DNA from 3 places in the Planomonospora sp. ID91781 genome. Region 1 is predicted to be linked to each of the others. Evidence: riboswitches for the same ligand, from Rfam matches in the RefSeq annotation. Region 1 holds a riboswitch; each other region holds the start of a gene.
The links. Region 1 has a riboswitch for cobalamin ahead of HS048_RS22865 (cobaltochelatase subunit CobN). Riboswitches for the same ligand answer to the same signal wherever they lie in the genome.
Positions count from the first base shown of each region.

Region 2: another riboswitch for cobalamin. It lies ahead of HS048_RS25680 (ribonucleoside-diphosphate reductase subunit alpha); the one in region 1 lies ahead of HS048_RS22865 (cobaltochelatase subunit CobN).
Region 3: another riboswitch for cobalamin. It lies ahead of bluB (5,6-dimethylbenzimidazole synthase); the one in region 1 lies ahead of HS048_RS22865 (cobaltochelatase subunit CobN).

Region 1 covers NZ_JABTEY010000002.1:795,754-803,419, forward strand. Annotated here, with positions in the region: gene HS048_RS22860 (methyl-accepting chemotaxis protein) at 1-1,071, shown strand, start outside; gene HS048_RS22865 (cobaltochelatase subunit CobN) at 1,163-4,960, opposite strand; cobalamin riboswitch at 5,059-5,183, opposite strand; gene HS048_RS22870 (precorrin-3B synthase) at 5,257-6,897, shown strand; gene HS048_RS22875 (precorrin-8X methylmutase) at 6,894-7,520, shown strand; gene HS048_RS22880 (precorrin-2 C(20)-methyltransferase) at 7,526-7,666, shown strand, end outside.
Region 2 covers NZ_JABTEY010000002.1:1,417,807-1,425,472, reverse strand. Annotated here, with positions in the region: gene HS048_RS25695 (hypothetical protein) at 287-562, shown strand; gene glmS (glutamine--fructose-6-phosphate transaminase (isomerizing)) at 601-2,427, shown strand; gene HS048_RS25685 (tripartite tricarboxylate transporter substrate-binding protein) at 2,608-3,555, shown strand; cobalamin riboswitch at 3,560-3,757, shown strand; gene HS048_RS25680 (ribonucleoside-diphosphate reductase subunit alpha) at 3,966-6,335, shown strand; gene HS048_RS25675 (ribonucleotide-diphosphate reductase subunit beta) at 6,488-7,483, shown strand; gene HS048_RS25670 (mechanosensitive ion channel family protein) at 7,550-7,666, shown strand, end outside.
Region 3 covers NZ_JABTEY010000001.1:2,927,156-2,934,821, forward strand. Annotated here, with positions in the region: gene HS048_RS13310 (TetR/AcrR family transcriptional regulator) at 1-353, shown strand, start outside; gene HS048_RS13315 (hypothetical protein) at 621-2,837, opposite strand; gene HS048_RS13320 (SAM-dependent methyltransferase) at 2,926-3,738, opposite strand; gene bluB (5,6-dimethylbenzimidazole synthase) at 3,861-4,541, opposite strand; cobalamin riboswitch at 4,579-4,777, opposite strand; gene HS048_RS13330 (iron ABC transporter permease) at 4,963-7,035, opposite strand; gene HS048_RS13335 (iron-siderophore ABC transporter substrate-binding protein) at 7,032-7,666, opposite strand, start outside.

The DNA of each region.
Region 1 (7,666 bases):
GGACGTGTGGTCGCACTGCAGAAGGAGGCGGCCGAAGTCAGGAGCGACAGCGAGCGGATCCTGCTCGGCACGCTGGTCGCGGCACTGATCGTGGCGGCCGGCCTGAGCATCACCGCCACCCGGTCGGTGGTGCGCCCGCTCCGCGGGGTCGTGTCCGCCCTCGGCCGGCTGGCCCACGGCGACCTGACCGTGCGGCTGCGGATGACGCGCCGCGACGAACTCGGCCGGCTGGGCGACGCCGTGGACGTCACCGCCGAATCCCTGCACACCACGGTGACGGTGCTGGCGGACCACAGCGCCTCGCTGGCCGCCTCCTCGGTGCAGCTGTCCCAGGTCGCCGAGCAGATCGCGGCCTCGGCCGAGGAGTCCAGCGTCCAGTCCGGCGTGGTCGCCGCCGCCGCAGCGGACGTCTCGCGCAACGTGGAGGTCGTGGCAGCGGGCGGGGAGGAGATGGGCTCGGCCATCGAGGAGATCTCCCGCAGCACCTCCGCGGCCGCCTCCGTGACCGCCGAGGCCGTGCGCGTGGCCGAGACCACCAACACGATGATGGCCCAGCTGGAGACCTCCTCGGCCGAGATCGGCGACGTCGTCAAGACGATCACGGCCATCGCCGGGCAGACCAACCTGCTGGCGCTGAACGCCACCATCGAGGCCGCGCGGGCCGGGGAGGCCGGCAAGGGCTTCGCGGTCGTCGCGGGCGAGGTCAAGGACCTGGCGCAGGAGACGGCCAAGGCCACCGAGGACATCGCCCGGCGGGTCACCGCGATCCAGGCCGACACGACGGCCGCGATGGAGGCGATCAGCCGGATCAGCGAGATCACCGGCCGGATCAACGACCACCAGGCCGCGATCGCCGCGGCGGTGGAGGAGCAGACCGCCACCACCGGGGAGATGAACCGCAACGTCGCCGATGCGGCGACCTTCAGCAACGAGATCGCCGCCAACATCGCCGGCGTCGCCGAGGCCGCGGCGGTGACCACCGAGGGGGTGGAGCAGTCGCGTCAGGCGGCGGCGGAACTGGCGGAGATGAGCACGTCACTGCGCGAACTGGTGAACCGCTTCACCGTCTGAGACGGCGCATCCGCGCAGACGGACCGCGGGAGAAGCCGCCCGGCCGATCGTCGTGCCGCCCCGCGGGGGCTCCCCGCGGGGCGGGGCCGCGCTATCCCCGGCCCTCCAGGTCGCCCTCCGCCTTGAGGTAGACCTCCTGCACCCCGGCCAGGATCTCCGGGTCCGGGTGCTCCCACATGCCCCGGTCGGCGGCCTCGAGCAGCCGCTCGGCGATGCCGTGCAGCGCCCACGGGTTGGACTCCGCCAGGAACGCCTGGTTCTCCGGGTCCAGGACGTAGGCCGCGGCGAGCCGGTCGTACATCCAGTCGGCGACGACCCCGGTGGTGGCGTCGTAGCCGAACAGGTAGTCGACGGTGGCGGCCAGCTCGAAGGCGCCCTTGTAGCCGTGCCGGCGCATCGCGGCCAGCCAGCGCGGGTTGACCACGCGGGCCCGGAAGATCCTGGAGGTCTCCTCCGACAGCGTCCGGGTGCGGACCGCGTCCGGACGGGTGCTGTCGCCGATGTAGGCGGCCGGGGCCCGGCCGGTGAGGGCGCGGACGGTGGCGACCATGCCGCCGTGGTACTGGAAGTAGTCGTCGGAGTCGGCGATGTCGTGCTCGCGGGTGTCGACGTTCTTGGCCGCCACCGCGATCCGCCGGTAGGCCGTCTCCATGTCCTCGCGCGCCGGGACGCCGTCGACGCCCCGGCCGTAGGCGAACCCGCCCCAGACCGCGTACACCTCGGCCAGGTCGGCGTCGTCGCGCCAGTTGCGGCTGTCGATCAGCGGCAGCAGCCCCGCCCCGTAGGCGCCCGGGCGGGAACCGAAGATCCGCATCGTGGCCCGGTCGCCGCGGCCGGAGTCGGCCAGCACGTGGGCCCGGACGTAGTTGTCCTCCTCCGGCTCGTCCAGGGCCGCGACCAGCCGTACGGCGTCGTCGAGCATGGCCACGACGTGCGGGAAGGCGTCCCGGAAGAACCCGCTGATGCGGACGGTGACGTCCACCCGGGGCCGGCCCAGCTCGGGCAGCGGGATCGCCTCCAGGCCGGTGACCCGGCGCGACGCCTCGTCCCACACGGGCCGGACGCCGAGCAGCGCGAGCACCTCGGCCACGTCGTCCCCGGCGGTGCGCATGGCGCTGGTCCCCCAGACCGAGAGCCCGACCGAGCGGGGCCAGCCGCCGGTCTCCTCCCGGTAGCGGGCCAGCAGTGAGTCCGCCATGGCCTGCCCGGTCTCCCAGGCCAGCCGGCTCGGCACCGCCTTGGGATCGACCGAGTAGAAGTTGCGCCCGGTCGGCAGCACGTTGACCAGCCCGCGCAGCGGCGACCCGCTCGGCCCGGCGGGCACGTACCCGCCGTCGAGGGCGTGCAGGATCGCGCCGATCTCGTCGGTGGTCCGCGCCAGCCGGGGCACGATCTCGGTCGCCGCGAACCGCAGGATCCGCTCCACCAGCGCGAGGTCCGCTCCGGAGGCGGCGGCCCCCGGCGGAACGGCCGCGCCGCCCGACCCACCCGGTCCGGATACGGCACCGCCACCCGGTCCGGATACGGCACCGCCACTCGATCCGGGTACGGCACCGCCACTCGATCCGGGTACGGCACCGTTATCCGATCCGGGTACGGCACCGCCGACCGGTCCGAGGACGGCGGCGACCGCACCGGCCGCCGCGGCCGGGTCCCAGCCGCCGCCCTCCATGGCCTCGACCAGGGAGCGGGCCAGCGTCTCGGCCCCGTCGACGCCCGCCCGGTCCGCGCTGCCGTCCTCCGCCAGGCCCAGGGCCTCCCGCAGGCCGGGCAGCGCCTCGCTCCCCGCCCACATCTGGCGGGCCCGGAGCATGGCGAGCACCAGGTCGACGCGGACCTCCCCCTGCGGGGCGGCGCCCAGCACGTGCAGGCCGTCGCGGATCTGCACGTCCTTGACCTCGCAGAGCCACCCGTCCAGGTGGAGCAGGAAGTCGTCGAACTCCGCGTCGTGCGGGCGGTCCCCGACCCCCAGGTCGTGGTCGAGCCGGGCCGCCTGGATCAGCGTCCAGATCTGGGCGCGGATCGCCGGGAGCTTGGCCGGGTCCATGGCCGCGATCGAGGCGTGCTCGTCGAGGAGCTGCTCCAGCCGCGCCATGTCCCCGTAGGTGTCGGCGCGGGCCATCGGCGGCACCAGGTGGTCGACCAGGGTGGCGTGGGCGCGGCGCTTGGCCTGGGTGCCCTCTCCGGGGTCGTTGACCAGGAACGGGTAGACCAGCGGCAGGTCGCCCAGGGCGGCGTCCGGGCCGCAGGAGGCCGACAGGCCCGCGGACTTGCCGGGCAGCCACTCCAGGTTGCCGTGCTTGCCGACGTGCACGACCGCGTGCGCACCGAACCCGTCGGCCAGCCACCGGTAGGCCGCCAGGTAGTGGTGGCTCGGCGGCAGGTCCGGGTCGTGGTAGATGGCGATCGGGTTCTCGCCGAAGCCGCGCGGCGGCTGGACCATCACCACGACGTTCCCGGCGCGCAGCGCGGCCAGCACGATCTCGCCCTCCGGGTCGCGGGACCGGTCGACGAACAGCTCGCCGGGCGGCGGCCCCCAGTGCGCCTCGACCCGCTCGCGCAGGTCCGCCGGGAGCGTGCCGTACCACTCGGCGTAGGTGCGCGCGGCGATGCGCACCGGGTTGCCGGCCAGCCGCTCCTCGGTGAGCCAGTCGGGGTCCTGCCCGCCCGCCGCGATCAGCGCGTGGATCAGCGCGTCGCCGTCCTGGGCGGCCACGCCGGGCAGCTCGTCCTCGGCGCCGATGTCGTAGCCGTGCCCGCGCAGCGCGGCCAGCAGCCGCACCAGGCTCGCGGGGGTGTCCAGGCCGACGGCGTTGCCGATCCGGGAGTGCTTGGTCGGGTAGGCCGAGAGCATCAGCACGATCCGCCGCTCCGCGGGCGGGACGTGCCGCAGCGCGGCGTGCCGTACGGCGATGCCGGCCACCCGCGCGGCCCGCTCGGGGTCGGCGGCGTAGACGGTGAGCCCGTCGGCGTCGGTCTCCTTGAACGAGAACGGCACGGTGATGATCCGGCCGTCGAACTCGGGGATGGCCACCTGGGTGGCGGCGTCCAGCGGCGACAGGCCGTCGTCGCTGCCCTCCCAGGTCTCCCGGCTGCTCGTCAGGCAGAGTCCCTGCAGGATCGGCACGTCCAGCTCGGCCAGCGCCCCGACGTCCCACGCCTCGTCGTCGCCGCCGGCCGACGCGGTCGCCGGGCGGGTGCCTCCGGCCGCGAGCACCGTCACCACCAGGGCGTCGACCTGGCGCAGGGTCTCGATCAGGGCGGGCTCGGCGGCGCGCAGGGAGGCGCAGTAGACGGGCAGCGCCCGCGCGCCCGCGTCCTCGACCGCCGCGCAGAGCGTCTCGACGAACGCGGTGTTCCCGGCGACGTGGTGGGCCCGGTAGTACAGCACCCCCACGACCGGGGCGTTCCCGACGGCGTCCCCGGCGGCGTCCCCGGCGGTGTCCCGGCGGGCCTCGCGCTCCAGCACCCCCCAGGCCGGGGTGGGCCGGGGGGGTGCGAAGCCGTGGCCGGTGAGCAGCACGGTGTCGGACAGGAACCGGTGCAGCTCGGCGAGGTTGGCCGGGCCGCCGTGGGCGAGGTAGGCGTGCGCCTCGGCGCAGACGCCGCCGGGGACCCCCCACTGGCGGGACAACTCCATCAGCTCGGCGTCGGGCGCCTGCTCGCCGCCGAGCACGACGACGGGCCGGGGCCCGGCGAGCAGGGCGTCCAGGCCCTCCTCCCAGGCGCGGCGCCCGCCGAGCAGCCGGACCACGACCAGGTCGGCGCCCTCCAGCAGCGGCGGCAGGTCCGCGGCGGCGAGCCGGGCGGGGTTGCCCAGCCGGTAGGCGGCGCCGCTCGCCCGGGCGCTGAGCAGGTCGGTGTCGGAGGTGGAGAGCAGCAGGATCACGCGGCACGTCCCTCGGGACGGGGGCACGGCGAAGGGCGCACGGAGACTCTTCCTCCCTCGGGGTCCTCGCCCCGGGTCGTCGGCGGACGCGAGGGCCGGAGTCTCCTGGCTCCCGGATCGACGCTCCCCCCGGCCTTCCCGTCCGCACGCGGACAGTGGCCTGGTTGGGGGTCGCTCCCCGGTCACAGTGGCGGGACCGCGCCGGATTCGCACCGGCTTCCTCCCATTGCCTTCGCTCGACCATGAGCGTACGGCAGTTCGGTCGTCCGGAGGAACCCGGCGTTAGCATCCTCGGCGTGACCGTTCCCGACCTCTCCGGAAATCCCGGCATGTCCGGCTCCCCCGATGTGCCCGGCGGACTCGGGCTTCCCGCCCCTTCCGGCGCACCCGGCGGACCGGGGCCCTCCGGAACTCCCGGCCTGTCCGGCTCCTCCGGCGCGCCCGGCCGTCCCGGACCCCCTGACGCGTCCGGCGCACCCGGCTCCTCCCGCGCCTCCGACGGTCCCGGCTCCTCCGGCGTGTCCGGCCTTCCGGGCCGGTCCCGGTCCGACGCGTGTCCCGGAGCGCTGCAGACGCACGCCGCCGCCGACGGCGGGCTGGCCCGGATCCGGGTTCCCGGCGGCCGCCTGCCCTCGACCCGGCTGCGCGAGCTGGCCCGGGCCGCCGCCGAGTGCGGCACCGGCGTCATCGAGCTGACCTCCCGGGCGAACGTCCAGGTCCGCGGGCTGGGCGAGGAGTCCGGCTTCGCGGCGCGGATGGGCGAGGCGGGCCTGCTGCCCTCGCCGACCCACGAGCGGGTCCGCAACATCCTGGCCTCCCCGCTGACCGGCTGCGACGGCCGCGGGCTGCTCGACGCGGGCCCGCTGGTCGCCGAACTGGACCGGTCGCTGTGCGCCCGCCCGGAGCTGGCCGCCCTGCCCGGCCGGTTCCTGTTCGCCGTCGACGACGGCCGCGGCGACGTCGCCGGGCTCGGCGCCGACGCGGGGATCCTGCCGCTCGCTCCCGACCTGGTCGCGGTCCTCGTCGCGGGCGCCGACAGCGGCCTGCGCGTCCCGGTGTCCGAGGCGGTTCCCGCGCTGCTCGCGGTGGCCGGGGCGTTCCTGGCGGAGCTCGCGGGTTCGGGGACCGCCGCCTGGCGGATCGGGGAACTGCCCGGCGGTCCCGGCCGGGTCGTGGCACGCCTCCGCGCCGAGGCGGCCGGCTCGGCCGTCGCCCTCGCGGGCGCTTCCGCGGCCGCCCCGGTGGAGACCCCCGCGGACGCCGCGGCGCCGCCTCCCGCGACGGACGCCGGCGTGGGCTCCGGGCTCGGCCGGCCGGTGGCGCCGCACCCGGTCACGCACGGACCGGTGGGCGTCATCGAGCCGGTCCGCGGGCGCGGGGACCGGAAGGAGGCCGGAGACGGAGACGGGGGCGGGGATCCCGGTGACCGGGTGGCCCTCGGCGTCGCGGTGCCGCTGGGGCGGCTGACCGCGGCGCAGGCGGAACTGCTCGCCGGGCTGGCCGACGAGGTACGGCTCACGCCGTGGCGGGGGGTGGTCGTGCCCGGTCTGACCCGCGCGGAGGCGGCGGAGGCGGCCGTCCGGCTGGCGGACGCCGGGCTGGTCACGGACCCGGACTCGCCGTGGACCGGCGTGAGCGCCTGCACCGGCCGCCCGGGCTGCGCCAAGTCCCTCGCCGACGTCCGGGCCGACGCGGCCTCCGTCATCGGCCTCGTGGAGGCGGACGCCGCCTCGCGTTCGATGAGATCGCCGGGCACCGGTACGCTCCCCGTGCACTGGGCGGGCTGCGGGCGCCGCTGCGGCCGTCCGGCCGGGCGGGTCGTGGACGTGGTCGCGACCGGCGACGGCTACCGGGTGGACGCGGACGGCCTCAGCCTGTCCTGTGCGGACATCGGACAGACCGCGGCCGCGGTGGCGGCCGCCAGAGGGGAAACGTGATCGACTACGTCCGCGACGGCGCGGAGATCTACCGCCGTTCCTTCGCCACCATCCGCGCCGAGACCGACCTGAGCGGGCTGCCCGAGGACGTCGCGCGGGTCGCGGTCCGCATGGTCCACGCCTGCGGCATGGTGGACCTGGTCGACGACCTCGGCTGGTCTCCCGGCGTCGTGGCCTCGGCGCGGGCCGCACTGCTGGCCGGGGCCCCGGTGCTGTGCGACGCGATGATGGTCGCCTCCGGAGTGACCCGCCACCGTCTCCCGGCCGGCAACGACGTCGTCTGCACCCTCGGCGACCCGCGGGTGCCGGAGCTCGCCGAGCGCCTGGGCACCACCCGCAGCGCCGCCGCGCTGGAGCTCTGGCGCGACCGGCTGGAGGGCGCCGTGGTCGCGGTGGGCAACGCGCCCACCGCGCTGTTCCGGCTGCTGGAGATGGTCGAGGAGGGCGCGGGACGGCCCGCGGCCGTACTCGGCGTCCCCGTAGGTTTCATCGGCGCCGCCGAGTCCAAGCAGGCCCTCGCCGGACACCCGGCGGGCCTGCCGTACCTGGTCGTGCACGGCCGCAGGGGCGGCAGCGCGATGGCCGCCGCCGCCGTCAACGCGATCGCCAGCGAACAGGAGTGAGCGCCATGACCGACGACCCGACCGGTGCGACCGGTGCGGCCGCAGGACACGACGGGCGCACCGGGCACGACGGGCCCGCCGCCGCGGGACGGCTCTGGGGGGTGGGGCTGGGACCGGGTGATCCGGAGCTGGTGACCGTCAAGGCC
Region 2 (7,666 bases), 620 kb from region 1:
TTCCGGGCCGGGGAGCGGAGGCGGCTGCGGGCCCGTCCGGAGGTTCGGTTCCGGGGCGGCGTGGGCAGAGGGCGCGCCGAAGGCGGCGGAGACGACGAGAGCGGCGAATACGGTGATGCACGGCAGGCGGCGCATAGTGGTTCCTCCCGCCCGGACCACTACCCACAGTAACGATCAACTACCGTATGTGATTCATGTGGTCGATCGGACGGAATCGCTGATTTCCTGCCCGATTCCGGGCAGGAAAGTTGGCGAATCGCGTTCCCCCTGCATATCGTCCTGGTCTGTGTCCACCGCATGGCATCCGCACGAGGAGCTGATCACTCATCTGACCCGGACGAGCGCGCTCGGGCCGGGAGAGGCGGCGCGGGTGGTGGCGGACGTGCTGGCGTACTTCTCAGAGGGGACCGAGGAGTACGTCCGGCGGCGCCACGCCGAGCTCAAGGCGAAGGGGCTGGTCAACGACGTCGCCTTCCCGCGGATCGCCGCGGAGCTGGCGGCCCGCCGCGTCTCGCCGCCCGAGCTCTCCCTGCGCCAGTTGCGACGGATCGTTTACGGATAAAACCGTACAAAGGGTACAAATATCTCAGTGAGAGGGTGATGATCATGTGTGGAATCGTGGCCTACGTCGGCCCGAAGGACGCGGCGCCGATCCTGCTGGAGGGCCTCCAGCGCCTGGAGTACCGGGGCTACGACTCGGCCGGCGTGGTCGTCTCCAACAAGGGCCTGAAGATGCGCAAGGTCAAGGGCCGCGTGGCGGACCTGGCGGCGGCCGTGCCCGCGCGGTTCAAGGGGACGGTCGGCATCGGCCACACCCGCTGGGCCACCCACGGCGTGCCCAGCGACGTCAACGCCCACCCCCACCTGTCGAACGACGAGCGCGTCGCGGTCGTGCACAACGGCATCATCGAGAACGCCGACGAGCTGCGGGCCAAGCTGGAGGCCGACGGCGCGGTCTTCCTGTCCGAGACCGACACCGAGGTGCTGGCGCACCTGATCGCCCGGACCGTCAAGGAGACCGACTCGCTGGAGGAGGCCGTCCGCCTCGCGCTCAAGCGGGTCGTCGGCACCTACGGCATCGCCGTGCTCGACGCCGAGCGCCCCGGCGAGGTGGTCGTGGCCCGCAACGGCAGCCCGATCGTGCTGGGCATCGGCGAGAAGGAGATGTTCGCCGCCTCCGACGTGGCCGCGCTGGTCCGCTACACCCGCCAGGTGGTGCACCTGGAGGACGGCGAGCTCGCGGTGCTGCGGGCCGACGGGTTCAACACCTTCGCCAGCGACGCGCGGGAGACCGCCAAGGAGCCGCTGACCGTCGACTGGGAGGCCGCGCACTACGACACCGGCGGCTACGAGCACTACCTGCTCAAGGAGATCTCCGAGCAGCCCGACACCGTCGCCCGCACCCTGCGCGGACGCCTCGACGAGCGCTTCAACGTCGCCCACCTGGGCGGCCTCAACATGGACGCGCGGGAGACCCGCTCCTTCCGCCGCGTGAAGATCATCGGTTGCGGCTCGGCCTACTACTCCGGCCAGATCGGCGCCCAGCTCATCGAGGAGCTGGCCCGCATCCCCGCCGACGCCGAGCCGGCCAGCGAGTTCCGCTACCGCAACCCGGTCGTGGAGGCCGACACCCTGTACGTGGCGATCAGCCAGTCGGGGGAGACCTACGACACCCTCGCGGCCGTCCAGGAGCTCAAGCGCAAGGGCGGCCGGGTGCTCGGCATCGTCAACACCGTCGGCAGCGCCATCGCCCGCGAGTGCGACGGCGGCGTCTACCTGCACGCCGGACCTGAGGTCTCCGTCGCCAGCACCAAGGCGTTCACCTCGACCGCGGTGGCCTTCGCGCTGCTGGCCCTGCACCTGGGCCGGGTGCGCGACCTGTCGCCGGCCGACGGCCGCCGGATCTGCGAGGGGCTGCGCGCGCTGCCCGACCAGATCAAGGAGATCCTCGCCCTGGAGCCGCAGGTCAAGGAACTGGCCGAGAAGTACGCCGACTCGCCGAGCATCATGTTCGTCGGCCGCGTCCGGGGCTACCCGGTGGCGCGCGAGGGCGCGCAGAAGCTCAAGGAGATCTCCTACGTGCACGCCGAGGCCTATCCGGCCAGCGAGCTCAAGCACGGCCCGCTGGCGCTGATCGGCCCGGAGATGCCGACCGTGGCGATCGTCCCCGACGACGAGCTGCTGGACAAGAACCTCACCACGCTGGGGGAGATCCGTGCGCGCGGCGGGCGGGTGCTGATGGTCGGCCACCGCGTCGCCGACCCCAAGCTGGCCGACGACTGCCTGGTCGTGCCCAAGAACGAGGTCGAGCTGGACCCGATCCTGCTGGGCATCCCGCTCCAGCTCTTCGCCTACCACGCCGCCGTCGCCCTGGAGCGGGACGTGGACAAGCCCCGGAACCTGGCCAAGAGCGTCACGGTGGAGTAGCCGGAACGCTGCGCCCGCTACGTCCCGTTCTGTGGCGGAAAGTAATGGTGCTGTAACCTAGAGTGCCAAGGGCACCCTGGGAAAGGGGCACCTATGCACCGTAGGCGGTTTTTCTGGATCACCGCGGGGATCGCGGTCGCCGCGGCGGGATGCGGGACGACGGGCGGCGCCGGACCTCCGGTGCCGGAGAGGTTGTCGGTCATCGCGCCCGCGGCCCGCGGGCGCGAGGCCGACCGGGTGGCCCGGGCGCTGGCGTCGGCGCTGACCGGCGACGGACTGGCCCGGACGGTCGAGGTGGAGAACCACCCGGGCGGGGCCGGGGCCGCCGCCCTCGCGGCCCTCGCCGCGTCGCGGACCTCCGGTGCGCCGTTCACCCGCGAGGGCGGGCTGCTGGTGGCCGGGATGCCGATGGTCGCCGGGGCGGAGACGTCCGGCGCCGCCCCGCTGGCCGAGTCCGCCACCCCGCTGGCCCGCCTGGTCGGCGAGTGGGCGGCGCTGGCGGTCTCCGCCGACTCGCGGCTGCGCTCCTTCGAGGACTTCGCCGCCCGGCTCCGCCGGGACCCCGCCGGGCTGGTGGTCGGCGGCCGGGCGGCCGGCGGCCCGGACCACGTCCTCTACGGCATGATCGGCAAGTGCCTGGGCGTGGACGCCCGCCTCCTCGAGTACACCGGGTACGCCGGGGCCGACCAGGCCGTCGAGGCGCTCGGCGGCGGATGGGCCGCCGCGATTCTGGCCCCGGCCCGCGTCCTGGCCGCCGGGCTCGCCTCGGGACGCCTGCGCGTGCTGGCGGTCTCCTCCCGCGAACGGATCGACGGGATCGAGGCGCCGACGCTCATGGAGCTGGAGGTCCGGCTGGAGTACGCCGACTGGCGCGGGCTGCTCGGCCCGGGGGAGATGAGCGCCGAGGACCGCGAGGCCGCCGTCGCGCTCTGCGACCGGATCGACGCCTCCCCGCGCTGGCGGGAACTGTGCGCGCGCCAGGGCTGGGAACGCGTGTACCTCAGCGGCGACGACTTCCGGCAGTGGCTCGCCACCGAGACCGAGCGCACCCGGGGCGTGCTCTACGAACTCGGGCTGCTGGGCTCGTCCGACACAAATTGTAGGGCCGGTTGCGCGATCCGCCCCTAGATGTAGGATCCTCCTCGTTGCTGGTTCGCCCCTGGCGGGGCGAGGAAAGAGGGAACCCGGTGCGATTCCGGGACTGCCCCGCAGCGGTGAACGGGAACGACCGCCGTCAGAGGCACTGGGGAGACCTGGGAAGCGACGGCCAGTAGGAAGCGCACGAACACGCCCGTGAGTCCGAAGACCTGCCGGTGACGCGTGGAAGGGGAGCCGGACCGGGCTCCGGGACGCCCGAGGGCGGTCCGGACCGCCCGGTGGGCGGCCCCGGCCACGCAAGCGGTCCAGGGCTTCGAGGGAGGGCCCGCGGACGAGGCGGTTCCCGCATGCCCTTCCTGCGGCCGGGATCCGCCCTCCGACGCGCGCCCGTTCCTCGAGAGCCGTACACACGGGGAATTCCAGCGCGCGAGGGGTGGCACGTGACACAGACCATGGCAGAGGCCGCGATCGGCACGGCGGGTGACGCGGCGGGCGGCGCGACCGGCACGGTGGTGACCGGCACGGCGGGTGACGCGGCGGGCGGCGCGGCGGGCGGTACGACGGCCGGCGCCGTACCGGGGGCGGGAACCGGCCCGGACGCCCGCCGGCTGGCCATCGAGGAGGCCGCCGCCCGGGTGATCACCGACCCGGAGAACTCCAGGACCGCCGCCGGGCTGCTGGACGGGCTGATCGCCGACGAGGCCGCCGAGCACGGCGTCCGGACCTTCTCGGAATCCGTCGCCGCCACCCACGCGGCCGGACTGGTCGCCGACCGGCTGGCGGAGTTCGTCGCGGCCAACGCGGCGGAGCTGGACGCGCTGGTCCGCGAGGAGACCCGGTTCGAGTACTTCGGCCTGCGCACGGTCTACGACCGCTACCTGCTGCGCCACCCGGAGACCCGCAAGGTCCTGGAGCGCCCGCAGCACTTCTTCCTCCGGGTGGCCTGCGGCCTGTCGGAGACGGTGGCCGAGGCCGCCGAGCTGTACGGCCTCATGACCACGCTGTCCTACCTGCCGAGCTCGCCGACCCTGTTCAACTCCGGCGCCCGCCGCCCGCAGCTGTCGTCGTGCTTCCTGCTCGACTCGCCGCGCGACGAGCTGGAGGCCATCTACGAGCGCTACGGGCAGGTCGCGCGCCTGTCGAAGTACGCCGGGGGGATCGGCATCGCCTGGACCCGGGTGCGCTCGCGGGGCTCGCTGATCCGGGGCACCAACGGCCACTCCAACGGCATCGTGCCGTGGCTGCGCACGCTGGACTCCAGCGTCGCCGCGGTCAACCAGGGCGGCCGGCGCAAGGGCGCCGCCTGCGTCTACCTGGAGACCTGGCACGCCGACATCGAGGAGTTCCTGGAACTGCGCGACAACACCGGCGAGGACGCCCGCCGCACCCACAACCTCAACCTGGCCAACTGGGTGCCGGACGAGTTCATGCGCCGGGTCGAGGCGGACGCGGCATGGTCGCTGTTCGACCCCAAGGACGTCCCGCACCTCACCGACCTGTACGGCGCCGCCTTCGACGCCGCCTACCGGGCCGCCGAGGAGGCCGGGCTGGCCGTGCGGCGGATCCCGGCCCGGACCCTCTACGGCCGGATGATGCGGACCCTGGCCCAGACCGGCAACGGCTGGATGACCTTCAAGGACGCGGCCAACCGCACCTCCAACCAGACCGCCCGCCCCGAGAACGTCATCCACCTGTCCAACCTCTGCACCGAGATCCTCGAGGTCACCAGCGACGCCGAGACGGCCGTCTGCAACCTCGGCTCGGTGAACCTGGCCGCCCACCTGGCCGGGGACGGGGTCGACTGGGAGCGGCTGCGCCGCACCGTCCGCACCGCCGTGCGGTTCCTGGACCGCACCATCGACCTGGGCTTCTACCCGACGCCCGAGGCCGAGGCGGCCAACCGCCGGTGGCGGCCGATCGGGCTGGGCGTGATGGGCCTGGCCGACGTGTTCTTCGCGCTGCGCCTGCCGTTCGACTCGCCGGAGGCGCTGGAGCTGTCCACCCGGATCGCCGAGGAGATCGCGCTCGCCGCCTACGGCACCTCCGCCGACCTGGCCGCCGAGCGGGGCCGGCACCCCTCCTACGGCGAGACCCGGGCCGCGGACGGGGTGCTCCACCCCGACCACTACGGCGACGGCCACAGCGACGGCCGCAGCGGCGGTCACGGGGCCTCCCGGTCCGCCGCGCGCTCGCCCGAGTGGGCCGCGCTGCGGGAGCGGATCGCGGAGACCGGCCTGCGCAACTCCCTGCTGATCGCGATCGCGCCGACCGCCACGATCGCCTCCATCGCCGGCTGCTACGAGTGCATCGAGCCGCAGGTCTCCAACGTCTTCAAGCGCGAGACCCTGTCGGGCGAGTTCCTCCAGGTCAACCGCTACCTGGTCCGCGACCTGCAGGCGCGCGGGCTGTGGAACGAGCGGATCCGGGACGCGATCAAGCGGGCCGACGGCTCGGTCCAGGACATCCCGGAGATCCCCGCCGACCTCAAGGTCCTGTACCGGACCGCCTGGGAGCTGCCGCAGAAGGCGCTGATCGACCTGGCCGCCGCGCGCACGCCGTACGTCGACCAGGCGCAGTCGCTGAACCTCTTCATGGCCACCCCGACCATCGGCAAGCTCTCCTCGATGTACGCCTACGCCTGGAAGTCGGGCCTGAAGACCACCTACTACCTGCGCTCGCGCCCCGCGACGCGGATCGCCCAGACCACCGTGGCCGCCGCCCCGGGCGCGCCCGCGCCCGCCGCGGTCGCCGACCCCGAGGCCGTCGCGTGCTCCCTGGAGAACCCCGAGGTCTGCGACGCCTGCCAGTAGGCCCGCCCGGCGCCCCGCCGCGACCCGACGCGCCCTGCCGCGCCTTCGTGCCTTTCCGCGCCTTTCCGTGCCTTTCCACGGCCCGGCGCGCGATCCGGCGACCTCACGCACGACCTCACGCACGACCCGACGACGACACGGAGACATCCAGCATGCTGCTCGACCCCGGCATGGACCTGACCCTGCGGCCCATGCGCTACCCGGACTTCTACGAGCGCTACCGGGCCGCCATCCGCAACACCTGGACGGTGGAGGAGGTGGACCTGAACTCCGACCTCGCCGACCTGGCGAAGATGACGGACCAGGAGCGCCACCTGATCAACCGGCTCGTGGCGTTCTTCGCCACCGGCGACTCGATCGTGGCCAACAACCTGGTCCTCAACCTCTACCAGCACGTCAACGCCCCCGAGGCCCGGCTCTACCTCAGCCGCCAGCTGTTCGAGGAGGCCGTGCACGTCCAGTTCTACCTGACGCTGCTCGACACCTACCTGCCCGACCACGACGAGCGGGTCAAGGCCTTCGCCGCGGTCGAGCACATCCCGTCGATCAGGGACAAGGCCGAGTTCTGCTTCCGCTGGATCGACTCGCTCGGCGGGCTGGACCGGCTGGAGACGAGGGAGGACCGCCGCGCCTTCCTGCTCAACCTGATCTGCTTCGCCGCCTGCATCGAGGGCCTGTTCTTCTACGGCGCCTTCGCCTACGTCTACTGGTTCCGCTCCCGCGGCCTGCTCGGCGGCCTGGCCACCGGGACGAACTGGGTGTTCCGCGACGAGTCCATGCACATGGAGTTCGCCTTCAGCGTGGTGGACACCGTGCGAGCGGAGGAGCCCGGTCTCTTCGACGACGAGCTCGCCGCGCAGGTCGTCCGGATGATGGAGGAGGCGGTCGCGGCCGAACTGGCCTTCGCCGCCGACCTGTGCGGCGACGGCCTGCCCGGGATGGGCGTCGAGGCGATGCGGGGCTACCTGGAGTACGTGGCCGACCAGCGCCTGGCCCGGCTCGGCATGCCCGTCCGGTACGGCACCGCCAACCCGTTCGCCTTCATGGAGCTGCAGGACGTGCAGGAGCTGGCGAACTTCTTCGAGCGCCGGGTTTCTGCGTATCAGGTGGCCGTCGAGGGGAATGTCACATTCGACGAGGACTTCTGATTATGGGCCAGCCATAGGGGAAACCTCTCGCCGGTAAAAAGTCGACGAGGGGGGACGCCGTCCGTGATGGACTGGATCATCATGCTGGTCGCCGTACTGGCCGCGGTCGCGGCCGTGGAGGTGGTGAGGCGGGTGCTGCGCTCACGACTGATCGGGGAGAAGTGGGTCCTCGCCGGCCCGCTG
Region 3 (7,666 bases), on a different contig from region 1:
GGGAGCCGATCCCAGGGGAGTTCCCCGGTGACCCGCTGGACCAGGTCATGGACTTCATCCGCCTGCCCGCCACGCGCCTGTTCATCACCCTGCTCGCCGAGGCAGTGGAGGCCGGATCACCGATCCGCGAGCACTACGCGCGGCTGCACGCCGCGCTCCGGCAAGCGGTGCGGGCCCGGATACCGGCGGAGGCGCTCCCGCCGGGAACCACCTCCGAAGCGCTCACGGTGCTGCTGGTGGGGACCGTCATCGGCGTTCACGCCCAGTGGCGGGTCGCTCCCGAGGCGGTCGACCTCGAGGCCGTCCGCGCCACGATCCGAGCTCTGCTGCCGACCGGCCTCAGGCTCACCTGACACCGGACGCCCTGCCGGGTCACGGCACCGTCCGGCAGGGCTCGGCTGCATCCGTCGCCGGACGGAGGACACCGGACGGAGGAAAGCGGCGAGGGAGGCTCGGGAGCTGTGAGCGCCAGTAGGCCCAGGGGCCTACCTGGAATCGAACCAGGAGAGAAGGAAGCCCCCGAATGGCCTCGCCACCGGATGCGAGGAGAGCGGGAGAGCTGGAGTCAATTGGGAAGATTGAGAAGGAAGCCCTCCCATGGCCTCGCGGCCCCCACGGTATCAGGCCGGGATCAGCTCGTGCAGCGTCGCGGCGGTGTACACCCGCGCGCCCGGCGGGAGACCGGCCGGGGCCTCCAGCCCGATGTAGGTGGTCCGCCCGGTCGCGGTGGCGGTGGCGGTGGCGGTCGCGGTGGCGGCGGTGGTGACAGGAGCGGTGGCCTTCGCGCGCAGCAGGTCGGCGAGGTGGCGGACCCGGAGGTGGTCGCGTTCCACGATCGAGCGCACCAGCAGCGACGTGCTCACCCGGTTGCCCTCGACCTGGTTGAACCGGGGGTGGCCCTTCAGGTAGAGGTGCAGCCACTTGACCCGCCAGGCCCCGTCGTCACCGCGGAGGAAGACCAGAGGCAGGGCCACCTGGCCGGAGCCGCGCAGGTCCGACTTCATGCGCACGGTACGCGGCTCGAAGGGCCGGCCCTCCTGCTCGGCGTCCCTGGTCATGAAACCGAAGAACGCCTCCGCCGCCTCGTCGAACGGCTCCCCGGAGTAGATGTTGACCGCGGGGATGATGATCGGCCGGGTCGCCTCGGCGAGGCGGACGTCGATGAACTCCGACGCGCCGTCGGCGGCGTCGGTGAGGTCGCCCGAGTACCGCGCGAAGTCGCTGGCGTAGTTCGTCCAGGAGACCTGCTCCGGATCGCCGTAGGCGGCGTCGAGCATGAGCGCCGACAGGTCGTAGTCGGTGCGCTGCCCGGCCTGGCGCCAGTGGACGAAGAACCTGAGCAGTTCTCCGTCCACCCGGGACAGCGACCCGCGGGGGAGCATGCCGAGCCCGGGCGCGACGGCCTTGCCCGACAAGGGCAGGGCCACGTCGAGGACGTCGGGGTCGACGATGAGCTCGCCGGGATCCGGGAGCCGGCGGGTGATCTCCTCGTCCAGAATGGCGAGCAGCCGCCCCAGCGTCTCCTCGCCGAGCGGCGCGCGGCCGTCCGGGGTCGTCCACGCCCTGCCGTACCGGTTGACGAAGACGCGGCCGGCGGCGGGCGCGAGCCGGTTCTGCAGGTGCTCGCGCAGGGAGAGCAGCACGCGGCCGGACGCCCGCCCGGCGGATCTCTCCGCGGCGTCCAGTACGGCCGACGCGGACGAGCCGGTCCGCAGCAGGTGGTCGAGGCGGCGCAGCAGCGCGCCGGGAGCGTTCTCCAGCAACCGCACGGCGTCGGCGGTACGGCCGGCCGACAGGGCGGCCTCGACCTGGCTGTCGAGGCCGGCGACCTTCCGGACGCCCCTGGCCGCCTCGAAGACCTGGACGGCCCGTGGGAACCGCGGGAACTCGTGCGGGTGGAGCCGCTCGCCGAGTCGCTTCCACTGCTCCCGGTGGCGGGTGACGTCACCGTGCGAGGCCGGGGGCAGGCCGTCCAGCGCGGCCAGGAGAGCGCGGCGCTCGGCGCGGCGGAACGAACGGAACCTGGTGGGCGCGGCCAGCGTGACATCGCCGCCGGAGGCGCCGCAGGCCAGCCGGAGCACGTCGGTCACCGTGTCGACGAGCAGGGGGAGGCCGGCGGCCAGCCGTACCTCGTTGACGACGGCGCGGTTCTCGCGCACGGGCACGTCCTCGGGCTGCTCGGCGCAGAACGAGGCGAGCGAGCGCAGGGCCGCCAGGTCCTCGGCGGCGAGCGGCGCCTGCGAGCCCGCCAGGGAGAAGTAGAGGTCGCGCGCCTCGGACTCCAGGCTCCCGCCCGCTTCCAGCACGGTCACCCGGTCCCCGGCCAGCGGGACCAGCTCCGCGTGCGCGGCCAGCAGTTCGGCGTAGGTGTGCCGGTAGCGGCCGTATCCCGGCAGGCTCAGCAGGTCGATCGTCGACGGCCGGACCCGCGCGGTGGCAGGGTCGAGCGCGGTGACCGGGTCGAGCAGCGCCTCGCGCAGCAGGCCGGCCCAGAACTCCACGGTGTCGGGCACGTTGGCGGGGAAGTCGATGAAGTAGGCGTTGTGCCGCACGTGGTCGCCGACCAGCCGGCGGACCGCGGCCAGGACGCGCACGCCCAGATCGACCACCTCCTGGCCGGGCAGCCCGGCCAGACGCGCGAGCAGGGCCGGCGAGCACGTGAACCCCACGCTCAGCAGCGCGGCGTCGAGCTGCCGGGCGGCCGTCTCACCCCAGCCCGGCACGGCGTCCGCGGGAGCGCCGAGGGGGACCCGCAGCCGCCTGGTGATGACGAGGCCCTCCAGGGCGAGGCTTTCCGGCGTGGGGTCTTCCGGCGGGAGGTTTTCCAGGGCGTCCACGGATGCACCTTATAGGCGAATACGTGAGGTGATTATTGGTTTTCTCCTGGTGCGCTCTGCCGCCGCGGCGGGCACCCCGGCCGGGGCTTCACGGCTTGCGGGCGACCCCGCAGAACTGGGAGACCTCTTCGGGCTCGCCCCAGGGCTCGGCCTCGGCACGCCATCTCGAGCAGGACACCACGCCGGGCTCCAGGAGCTCCAGCCCGTCGAAGAACGTCGCCAGGTGACGGCGGTCGCGGGCCACGATCGGGGTGCCGCCCCGCTCCATGAACCGCCGCATCGCCTCGTGCATGGCGTCACCGTGGACCTCGGCCGTGGCGTGCGCGATCGCCAGGTAACTGCCGGAGGGCAGGGCGTCGACCAGCTCCTGTACGATCTTCCCCGCCTCGGCGTCGTCGACGATGTGGTGCAGGATGCCCAGCAGCATCAGCGCGACGGGTTCGGTGAAGTCGAGCGTCTGCGCGGCGACCCGCAGGATGTGCTGCGGGTCGCGCAGGTCGGCCTCGATGTACTGGGTGCGGCCCTCGGGCGTGCCGGCGAGCAGGGCGCGGGCGTGCGCCAGGACGATCGGGTCGTTGTCGACGTAGACGACCCGGCACTCCGGGGCGATCCGCTGCGCGACCTCGTGGGTGTTGTCGGCGGTGGGCAGGCCCGTGCCGATGTCGAGGAACTGGCGGATGCCCGCCTCGCCCGCCAGGTGCCGTACGGCCCGGCCCAGGAACGCCCGGTCGGCCCGGGCCGCTTCGACGATGCCCGGGATGAGCTGCTTGACCATCTCCCCGGCCTCGCGGTCGGCCGGGTGGTGGTCCTTGCCGCCCAGCCAGTAGTTCCAGATGCGGGCCGAGTGCGGCCGGTCGAGGCCGAGGTCGCGCGGAGCGCCGGATTCGCGGGGGGTGTTCATGGGCCAGGTCCATTCATGCGGGGGTTCGCGCCGAACATGACCGCCTTAGTCGATCATGTCCGCTCGGGCCGCGGCAAGGCCCCATCCGGGTCCCGCGCCCCGGGTCGATCCGTGTCCTCGCGTCACCACCGTTCGTGCCGGACCGCGGCGCTCAGCGGGGCGCGGCGGCGCCAGCCGTGCCGTTCCAGGTCGGGGGCCGGTTCGACGTGGGTGACCGGTCCCAGGCAGAGCCAGGCCACCGGGCGGATCCCGGACGGGATGCCGAGCAGGCGCCGCACGAACGGCTCGCGGTAGAACGAGACCCAGCCGACGCCCAGGCCCTCGGCGGTGGCCGCCAGCCACAGGTTCTGGATGGCCAGGCAGACCGAGTAGAGGCCGGTGTCGGCGATGGCGTGCCGGCCCAGGACCGCGGGACCGGCGCGTTCGGCGTCGTAGGTGACGACCACCGAGAGGCTCGACTCCAGCACGCCGTCGACCTTGATCCTGGCGAACCGCTCGGCCTCGTCCCCGCTGAGGGACGCCGCGAAGACGGCCCGCTCCCGCTGGACGTGGTCGTGGAAGGCCTGGCGGGTGGCGGGGTCCCGTACCAGGACGAAGTCCCAGGGCTGGGAGAGCCCCACGCTGGGCGCCGCGTGCGCGGCGGCCAGCACGCGGTCGAGGACGTCGCCGGGCACGGGTCCGCCGTTGAACTGGGACCGTACGTCGCGGCGGCGGTGGATGACGTCGTAGATGCCGGTGTTCGCAGGGACGTCGTTCGCAGGGACGTCGTTCGCATAGACGTCGTTCGCAGGGACGTCGTTCACAGGGCAGGCTCCCGCTGCTCTCGTGCCGCCCCTCAGGGGGCGGCGGGTGGAGCGAGGCCGGTCTTCGGACTCTCGGATCAACGCCTGCGCCGTCCGCCTTCCCGGCCTCGAGGCCAGTGGCCGCACGTCTCGTGCGTGGACGGCAGCTCCCCGATCACCGCGGCGGGCCCGTGCCGGAGTCGCACCGGCTTCCCGATTCTCCTCCCGGGGGAGGCACCTCGCGTCAGTTCGTGCCGGACGCGACTGTAGCGCAGTGCGGGAGCGCGATCATGCAGGAGGTGACGACCGCGCCGCCGAACCGGGTGCGGTCGCACCGTCCGCCTCCACGAGACCAGGGGCACACTCGCTCCTCGGTCCCGCGGAGGCGATCTCGGATGGGACGACCTCGTGGAAATCGCGATCAGGGCCCGGAACCGGCCGGTCAGCCGTCCGCCTGCGCCCGGGAGCGCCACAGCAGCCAGACGAAGTACGGCGTGCCGAGCAGCGCGGTGACGAGCCCGGCGGGCACCTGGGCCGGGGCGATGACGGTGCGCCCGAGCGTGTCGGCCAGGCTCACCAGCAGAGCGCCGAGGAGCACGGCCACCGGGAGGACGCGGGCGTGGCCCGCACCGACCAGGGCGCGGGCGGCGTGCGGGGCGATCAGGCCGACGAAGCCGACCACGCCCACGGCGGAGACCGCGGTGGCGGTCAGCAGCACCGAGCCGCCCAGAGCGGCCAGCCGTACCGGTTCCAGGGGGACGCCGAGGACGCGGGGGCTGTCCTCGTCCAGGGAGAGCAGGTCCAGGTCGCGGCGGAGCCAGACGATCAGCGGGAGCACCAGGGCCAGGGCCAGCGCGACCGGGATGAGCTGGGCGGGGACGCGGCCGTAGGTGGAACCGGACAGCCAGGTCAGCGCCATGGCGGTGTTCCAGGGGTCCGCCTTGACGATGATCAGCACGGTGACGGCGGTGCAGGCCGCCTGCACGCCGACGCCGATCAGCACCAGCCGGTCGGAGCTCAGCCCGCCGCGCCACGACAGCAGGTACACCGCGGCGGAGGCGGCCAGGGCCCCGGCGATGGCCGCCGCGAACATCGGCCAGATCCCGGCGAGCGGTGCGAGGGCCAGCAGCGAGACGGCGCCCACGCCCGCACCGGCGGTGACGCCGAGCATGCCCGGCTCGGCCAGCGGGTTGCGGCACACCGCCTGGACGGCCGTGCCCGCGGCGGCCAGCGCGGCGCCGGCGAGCACCGCGGCGAGCACCCGCGGATAGCGCTGATCGAGCACGAAGGTGAGGCCGCGGCCGGTCCGGCCGTTCAGCCAGTTGACCAGGTCGCCGCCCAGGATCCAGGTGTCGCCGCCGAGCATGCCGAGGAAGACCGCTCCGGCGAGCAGGACCGCGCAGGCCGTCACCACGGTCAGGAAGGCGGCGCGCGAGCGGGCCGCGACCCGCACGATCGGCGGCTGGCGGGTCGGCCCGGCGTCCCGGTAGCGGCGGGCCAGCCACACCATCACCGCGGCGCCGAACAGCGAGGTGACCACGCCGGGCGGCACGTCCACGCCCGCCTGCCCGCCGAAGACGGCGCGCAGCCCGATGTCGGAGCCGAGGACGACGAGCACGCCGACGAGGCCCGCCAGCGGAACCGCCGTCCGGTGGCGGTGCACGCCCGGGAGCAGCCTGACGATCACCGGCGCGCACAGGCCCACGAACCCGATGGGGCCCGCGACGGTGACCGCGGCGGCGGCCAGCAGGACGGCCAGGAGCGTGAGCACCAGGCGCAGCCGTCCGACGTTGACGCCGAGCACCGTGGCGGTGTCGTCGCCCAGGGAGAGGATGTCGAGCCTCGGCCCGGCCAGCACGGCGGCGGCCCCGGCCAGCAGGATCAGCGGGCCCAGCTGCGTGACGGCCTCGAGGTCGCTCTGCACGAGCGAGCCGCTGCCCCAGGCGAACAGCCCGTTGGTCTCCTCCTCGAAGAGGATCAGCAGCAGGTTGGTGAGCGAGTGGAGCGCCAGCGCGGTCGCCGAACCCGCCAGGATCAGCCTGGTCGTGCCGGTCCGGCCGCCCGCGGCGAGCGCCATCACCAGGGCGGCCGCGGTCAGGCCGCCCAGCAGGGCGAGCAGGCCCGACAGGAACAGCGGCAGCGTCAGGCCGAAGGCCGCCGCCGCGGCGACCGCGAAGTAGGCGCCGGCGCTGACCGCCAGCGTGTCGGGCGAGGCCATGGGGTTGCGGGAGACGGCCTGCAGCAGCGCGCCCGCCACCCCCAGGGCGACGCCGACGGTGATCCCGGCCAGCAGCCGGGGCAGCCGGGAGGCCAGCAGGATCCGGGCGGCCTCGCCGTCGGTGTCGCCGAACGGCAGCCGGAGCAGATCGAGCGCGCCGATCGACGACGTGCCCTGCGTCACGTGGACCGCGGCGGCCACGACGACCGCCGCCAGCGTCAGGAGGAGCACGCCGGCGCTCCCCAGCCGCCGCAGCGGGGTGGGGGGCGCCGGCGGGGCCTGGAGGGTGGTGCTCAACCGGTGTAGGCCTTCACGAGGGCCTCGGCGTACTGCTTGGAGGACAGCGGTCCGCCGAAGGTCCAGATGCCGTCGGGGAGCTTGACGACCTGCTTCTTCTCGACGAACGGCAGCTTCTTCCAGATGGCGTTCGAGGCCAGCCCGTCGGCGAAGACGTCGGTGCCGTCGGAGGCGTTGTAGAAGAAGCGGGTGTCGGGGTCCTTCAGCGCGGTCAGGCCCTCGACGTCGGTGGCGCCCAGGCCCCACACCGGGTCCACCTCGCCCGTCCAGGCGTTGACCAGGCCGAGCTCGGTGGCGACGTCGGAGACCAGCGCGCCCTTGCCGAACATGCGGATGGAGATCTTGCTGCCGTCCTTCCAGCCGTCGGCCATGGCGAACGGCTTGCCGGCGGCGCCCGCCGCGGCGAGCTTGCTCTTGCCGTCGGCCAGCGCGGCGTCGAAGTCGGCGAGGAGCTTGTCCGCCTCGGCGGTCTTGCCCAGCGCGGTGGCGATCAGCTTGAGGTCGCTCCGCATCCGGCCCAGGTTGTCCTTCGCGTCGCTGCCCTTGAAGGTGATGACGGGGACGAACTTCTCCAGCTGCGGCACCAGCGCGGAGTCGCGCTCGGCCTCCATGACGACCAGGTCGGGCTGGA